Regions from separate parts of the Halomonas sp. MMH1-48 genome, predicted to be linked through region 3. Evidence: predicted binding sites of a transcription regulator. Region 3 holds the regulator's gene; each other region holds the start of a gene.
What was found. Region 3 encodes sigma-54, which starts transcription at its own class of promoters, with help from an activator protein. Its sites were predicted from a motif close to TGGCACNNNNNTTGCTNT; they were not measured.
Positions count from the first base shown of each region.

Region 1: the regulator sigma-54 is predicted to act here: its motif matches at 1,271-1,288, upstream of MHM37_RS05910 (amino acid ABC transporter substrate-binding protein).
Region 2: the regulator sigma-54 is predicted to act here: its motif matches at 1,122-1,139, upstream of MHM37_RS06115 (urease accessory protein UreD).

Region 1 covers NZ_JAKRFL010000004.1:173,686-175,954, forward strand. Annotated here, with positions in the region: gene MHM37_RS05905 (amino acid ABC transporter permease) at 1-103, opposite strand, end outside; gene MHM37_RS05910 (amino acid ABC transporter substrate-binding protein) at 188-1,213, opposite strand; gene MHM37_RS05915 (amino acid ABC transporter substrate-binding protein) at 1,427-2,269, opposite strand, start outside.
Region 2 covers NZ_JAKRFL010000004.1:216,997-219,265, reverse strand. Annotated here, with positions in the region: gene ureA (urease subunit gamma) at 1-161, opposite strand, end outside; gene MHM37_RS06115 (urease accessory protein UreD) at 196-1,080, opposite strand; gene MHM37_RS06110 (DUF2946 family protein) at 1,422-1,793, shown strand; gene MHM37_RS06105 (PepSY domain-containing protein) at 1,920-2,269, shown strand, end outside.
Region 3 covers NZ_JAKRFL010000001.1:413,828-416,096, forward strand. Annotated here, with positions in the region: gene lptB (LPS export ABC transporter ATP-binding protein) at 1-487, shown strand, start outside; gene MHM37_RS01990 (RNA polymerase factor sigma-54) at 593-2,008, shown strand; gene raiA (ribosome-associated translation inhibitor RaiA) at 2,106-2,269, shown strand, end outside.

The DNA of each region.
Region 1 (2,269 bases), on a different contig from region 3:
CAGCGGCAATCAGCAGACATTGAAAGATGAGCGCACGTTTGGCGCGGTCTCGCCAGAACGGTGGCTTTTGGCCAACGGGGCGAGCGTTAGGTCTTACGGACATGGGTGGCGTCTCCGCGATACGGAAGGTCAATCAAATGGCCCGCCATGACCAAAAAGGGTGGCGGGCCGGGGTCAAGCGAGACGCTTAGCGAATCGGCGGTGCGTACTGGAAGCCGCCTTGGTTCCACAGGGCGTTGACACCGCGTTCGATTTCCAGCGGTGAACCCATACCTACGTTGCGCTCGAAGCTTTCACCGTAGTTACCCACTTGGCTCAGGATGTTATAGGCCCAGTCGGCGTCAAGACCCATGCCTTCACCATAGTTGCCGTCCTGGCCGAGTAGACGCGCTACGTCCGGGTTATCGGAGCTGAGCATCTCTTCTGCGTTCTCGCTGGTCACGCCGTACTCTTCACCGTTGATCATGGCGAACAGCGACCACTTCACGATGTTGAACCACAGATCGTCCCCCTGACGTACGACCGGGCCCAGCGGCTCTTTGGAAATGACGTCGGGCAGAATCATCGCGCCCGACGGGTCGTCGAGCTGAATGCGCAGGGCCGCCAGCTGAGAAGTGTCAGACGTCAGAACGTCACAGCGGCCAGCCTGGAAGCCACCTACGGTTTGCTCGGAGGTATCGAAAACGATGGGGTCGAACTCCATTCCGTTGGCACGGAAGTAATCAGCCAGGTTCAGCTCGGTAGTGGTGCCTGATTGAATACAAATCGCCGCGCCATCCAGCTCGGCCGCGCTGGTGATACCCAGGTCGCGAGAGACCATGAAGCCCTGGCCGTCGTAGAAGTTAACGCCGGTGAAGTTCAGACCCAGGGTAGTGTCGCGGGTCGTGGTCCAGGTGGTGTTACGAGACAGAACGTCCACTTCGCCGGACTGCAGCGCGGTGAAACGCTCGACGGCGTTCAAAGAGATGTAGTTGACGGCATCGGCGTCGCCCAGTACCGCAGCGGCCACGGCACGGCATACGTCAACGTCGAGGCCCTGCCAGTTACCGTTATCGTCCGGGGCGGAAAAACCTGGCAGGCCGTCGCTGACGCCACACTGTACGGCACCACGTTCGCGGGTATCTTCCAGCGTATCGGCTTGGGCGGTCGCCACGCCCGCAAGAGAGATGGCGCCTGCGGAGGCCAGAAGTACCAGGTGTTTCTTATTGATCATGTTGTGTTCCCCTTCCTCGATTTAGTGTCGTTATGCATGGTGATGCATCACTAAAAGCTAGCAAGGAAGGTGCCAAAAAAGATATGTCGTCAAATTCAGCGCTTTTCAACGTAAAATCAGCGAATTTAACGAAGGTCTTGGTGCAAAAAAGTGCGCCAGCGGCTACGCACTGCGCCTTTTTGGTGCGCAGCCGCTGGCGAGTGACCGAGCGCACTAGCGAATGGGCGGCGCGTACTGAATGCCCCCATCTTTCCACAGGGCATTCAGGCCACGGGCAATGTTGAAGTCGGAGTGGGTGCCCACGTTGCGTTCATAAATATCCGCATAGTTACCGACCTGTTTGACGATTTGGTAAGCCCAATCTGATTGTAGGCCCATGGCCTCACCAAAATCACCGTCTTGCCCAAGCAGGCGCATCACATCGGGATTTTCTGAGCTTAGCTGCTCATCCACGTTGGCTTGGCTGACGCCCAGCTCTTCGGCATTCAGCATGGCAAACAGTGACCACTTCACGATGTTGAACCACTGATCATCGCCTTGGCGTACGGCGGGGCCTAGCGGCTCTTTAGAGATGATTTCCGGTAGGACGACGGCCATGTTGGGATCGGCCAGTTGAATGCGCTGGGCGTAGAGCTGCGAGGCATCCGAACTCAAGACGTCGCAGCGGCCTGCTTCGAAGCCCGCAATCGACTGCTCGGGTGAATCGAACACCACCGCATCGTAGGTCATGTCGTTGATACGGAAGTAGTCGGAAAGATTGAGTTCGCTGGTAGTGCCCGACTGCGTACACACCGCCGCGCCATCCAGCTCTTGCGCGCTCTGCACGCCCAAGTCGCTGGCCACCATGAAGGCTTGGCCGTCGTAGTAGCTCACACCGGTAAAGTGCATGCCCAGTGTGGTGTCGCGGCTAGACGTCCAGGTGGTGGTGCGAGAAAGGACATCTACTTCACCTGATTGCAACGCGGCAAAGCGCTCCACCGAATCCAACGGCACGAAGTTGACCTTGCTGGCATCACCCAGCGCGGCGGCCGCCACGGCACGGCACACATCGGTATC
Region 2 (2,269 bases), on a different contig from region 3:
GCCACGCTCTTGCCATCCCGTGCGCCTTCCATGATCTCGAAGCTGATCAGCGCCACGGCTTCGGGGTAGTTGAGTTTCAGGCCGCGCGCTTTGCGGCGTTCGGCAAGCTGAGCCGCGGTAAACAGCATCAGCTTGTCTTTGTCTCGTGGGGTTAACTCCATAGGGCTGCTCTCCAGCAGTGCTCGAAAGATAGATTCAGGTTAGCCAAATACGCGGCGTGTGCGCCTTGCGCTCGATCCAACGGGGCCGCAGTAGGTGCCAGGCCTGCTCACACAGCGCCCAGGCCTCATTTCGGGATGCACCTAAATAGCGCAATAGCAGTACGCCATGGCGAACGGTCACCGCCCAGCGGGAGTTGCTCGGCAGCGCTTCACGCAGTGCTTCAATAGCCGCAGCGGCATCGTCGATGCCCACCGCCCAGAGCGTGGCCTGCACCGTTGCGCCGCCTTGGCCCCAGCGGCCCACAAAGCGTGGGTGCCCGGGGTCGAGCGGCTGGCGTTCAAGCCACAGCGGTTTGCCATCCAGAGTCAAGCGAAAGTGCTGCTCGATGCGCCCGGAGACATAGGGCAGGTCGCTTGCCGGGCGGCCGAGGGCCATTACCTCCCAGCCTAAGCAGCGGGCTCGGCCCTGTAGCGCGATATGGGTGCGCTGAGTGCCCTTTGAGCCATCGAACGCGATGGTTTCCTGGGGCAGCCACTCCAAGGCGCCGCCCTCTTCGACCGTCAGCTCGGTGTGCTGGGTCCAAGCCACACCTTGGCTGTCAGCTATGTAGAGCTTGTTGGCAGCGGGGGTGGTGAGCAGCGCGTGTGCGCCGCGCTCGACATGGGCACGAATGGTCAGCGCATCGCCGCTCACCAGCCCCCCGGGCGGGTGTAGTACGTATACGTGGCACGCCTCATGGCTGCCCTCTGGATAGAACGGGCGCTGCACCCGTAACGGTCCTTGGTGGCGCGCCTGCACTAGCCGGGTAACACCATCGCGATGGGCAAAGCGTAGCGCCAGCGAGGCGGCCCAGCGGCGCTCGGCATCGAAACGGTGGCCTGAATCGGCGGCGGGTGGGGCAAGTTCGCTCAGCATCATGGGGCGCTATCGCTTCCTTGTGGATACATCATTGCCTTACGAATGCAAAGAGTGCGCCAAAATGGTGAAAGCGTGGTATCGGCGCTGCGCAGCCACCCACATCACGGTTCACCTCCACCGACATGCGCTTCATTACCGCTCTCAAGCACCAAAAAAGAGCACCGCCATCCGATATTGCACCAAATAGTCTCAATGACCGAAGGCGTCCTTCGCGGCAATACACCACAGCGTTCATATACGGCACTGAGTGCGCTGCTCACGCGTCAAGCTGTACAATTCTCTCTCTTTAAGCCGCTTACAAAGCGTAGTGTGAGATGCGACCTTTCCGCTCGGCAAATTCCATGGGGTACCGTATAGCGCTCTACTTGGCGTTCGCGGCGCTCTTTCTGGTATTTGCCGGGCCGCTCCTCTCGCAGTTTCAAGCGCAGGGCCACGCTACCGCGCATGCCCATGGCCAGCATGCCACGCATTCTACGACGTCGCCCGCCCCGTCGCCGCACGACCATGACCCGCTCCACCGCTGGTATCACCCCTGTGATTATTGCGGCTTATGGCAGCATACGCCGACCGCCCCTCAACACTTACCCGCCATTGGCAGCACGGCATTTCCATCGCGTACCCCCCTGCCCTCGGTGTTCGCTTCGCGCGCTGCAGTGTCACGTCACTATCCCCACGCTCACTCCCGCGCCCCACCGTCGCCACGCCTCATTTAACGCACCGATATTTCCCCTTTGCCACCCCATGACGGGCCACCCCATAACGGGTGTGGCTAACCACTTATTTTGCCTGTGATGCCGCTGGTACGCCCAGCGCGGCGCCACGGGCGCTTGGAGCGTTGTATGACGACGATGACGTCTTCCCAGGTGGCGCGCAAAGCGTCACTCGATCTGTATCGCGCCGTTTGGCGCTGGCACTTTTATGCAGGCCTGTTAGTCCTGCCTTTTTTGATTACTCTGTCGCTGACCGGAGCGCTTTACCTGTTCGATGACGAGCTGGATGGCCTCATCCACTCCGATCTCAAGCGCGTGGAGGCACAGCAGGACGTGCAGCCACCCGCAACGCTCGTGAGCGCCGCACTGCAGGCGCATCCCGGCACGGCGGTGAAGTACACCTCCCCCACCACGCCGGAAAGCTCGGCTGAAATTACCGTCAATGCCCTTAGCGGAGAACGGTTGGCCGTCTATGTGAA
Region 3 (2,269 bases):
TGGGTATCTTCCCCAAGAGGCCTCGATTTTTCGCAAGCTCTCGGTAGCCGATAACATCATGGCCATCCTCGAGACGCGCAAAACGCTCGATCGCAGTGCCAGAGAAGCTCGCCTGGAGTCACTGCTCGAAGATTTTCATATCACCCATATTCGTGACAACCTAGGCATGAGCCTCTCAGGAGGCGAGCGCCGTCGAGTAGAGATCGCGCGGTCGCTGGCCACCGAGCCCGCGTTCATTCTACTCGACGAACCCTTTGCCGGGGTCGACCCTATTTCGGTCGGCGAAATCAAAACCATTATCCGTGCACTCAAAAAACGCCACATCGGCGTCTTGATCACCGACCACAACGTGCGTGAAACCCTGGATATTTGCGATATCGCCTACATCGTTGGCGATGGCCACATCATCGCCAGTGGGAACGCCCAGGAGATTCTCAATAACCAAAAGGTTCGCGACGTCTATCTGGGCGCTGATTTCCGGCTCTAAACCGAGGCCTGACCAAACTTTTCTTTTAGTGGCATGCTTATTGCACTTGCACGTAGCCATAACTCGCTCTAGGGTGGAGCTTTCTGATTAACGAGTGGTTCTCAGATGGTCATGAAAGCTTCTCTCCAATTGCGTATCGGCACACAGCTGACCATGACACCCCAGCTGCAACAGGCCATTGCCCTGCTGCAGCTCTCTACGCTGGACCTCCGTCAAGAAATTCAGCAAGCGCTTGACGCCAACCCTATGCTCGAGCAAGAGGACGAGTTTGGAGAGCAGGCAGTCAGCGAGCCGCAAGAGGCCGAGTGGTCTGACAGCATTCCCAACGAACTCTCCGTCGACAGCGACTGGTCGGACACCTACCAAGACATGGGCAGTCTGAGCGGTGGTAGCGAAGGACCCGACTTCGAGCGCCAAGCCGCTGGCCAAAGCCTTCATGGCCATTTGCTGTGGCAACTGGCCATGACCGATGTCAGCTCACGGGAATATGCAATTGCGGAGAGCCTGATCGATGCGCTGGACGCCAATGGTTATCTTACCCAGCCGCTCAACGACATTCGTGAAGGGCTCAAAGCACAAGGTCATGACGGCTTGAGCCAACGGGAAGTGGAAAATACCCTACTGCGCTTGCAGCAGTTCGAGCCGACCGGCGTATTCGCTCGCGACCTGCGCGAATGTCTGATGCTTCAACTTGCTGCGTTGCCGGAAGACACCCCGCTATTGATGCCAGCCAAACGGCTGGTACGACAGTTTTTGGAGGCGCTAGGCAAAGACGATATGCGCCTCCTCAAGCGCCGTTTGAGCCTGGACGATGAGCAGTTGGATGACGTCATTCGATTAATTCGCAGCCTCGACCCCCGACCCGGCAGCGCCTACGGCGTGACCGACGATAGCTACATCACTCCCGATCTGGTCGTGCGCCATGACAACGAAGGCTGGCATTTAGAGCTCAACCCGGACGCTCTTCCACGGCTACGCATCCAACCCGACTACGCCAGCTTGATCAAACGCGCCGACAAGAGCCAGGACAACCAGTTCTTGAAAGAGCACCTTCAAGAAGCGCGCTGGCTGATCAAAAGCCTCTCTAGCCGCAATGACACCTTGCTGCGCGTGGGGCGTGAAATCATCGCTCGCCAAATTGGCTTTCTAGAGCACGGCGAAGAGGCCATGAAGCCGCTGATCTTGGCCGACATCGCCGAAGCCGTAGAGATGCATGAGTCGACCATTTCCCGCGTGACGACACAGAAGTTCATTCATACACCGCGTGGCGTGTTCGAGTTGAAATACTTTTTCTCCAGTCAAGTCAGTGGCCAAGACGGCGGCGACAGCCACTCGAGCACGGCCATTCGCGCACGTATCAAAAAGCTCATTCAAGAGGAGCCCTCAGGCAAACCGCTCTCCGATAGTCGCTTGGTGACGCTTCTCGAAGAGGGCGGAATAAGCGTGGCACGACGTACCGTCGCGAAATATCGCGAGTCGATGGGCATTCCCTCTTCGAGCGAGCGCCGCCGTTTACGCTAGTTAAACGCTTGGTCGTGACAAACTCACCGCAAGGGCTTTGCAATAGCGTAAAAAGGGTTACAATCGAAGTACAGCCCGATGGATAAGGAGCACGTCAATGCAAGTAAACATCACTGGTCATCACGTTGAACTGACTGACGCCTTGCGTGACTACGTTAACGAAAAGCTGGAACGCGTCGAACGACACTACGACAATATCACCACGGTACAAGTGACCTTATCTGTCGAAAAGGAGCGCCAGCAGGCAGCGTGCACGCTACA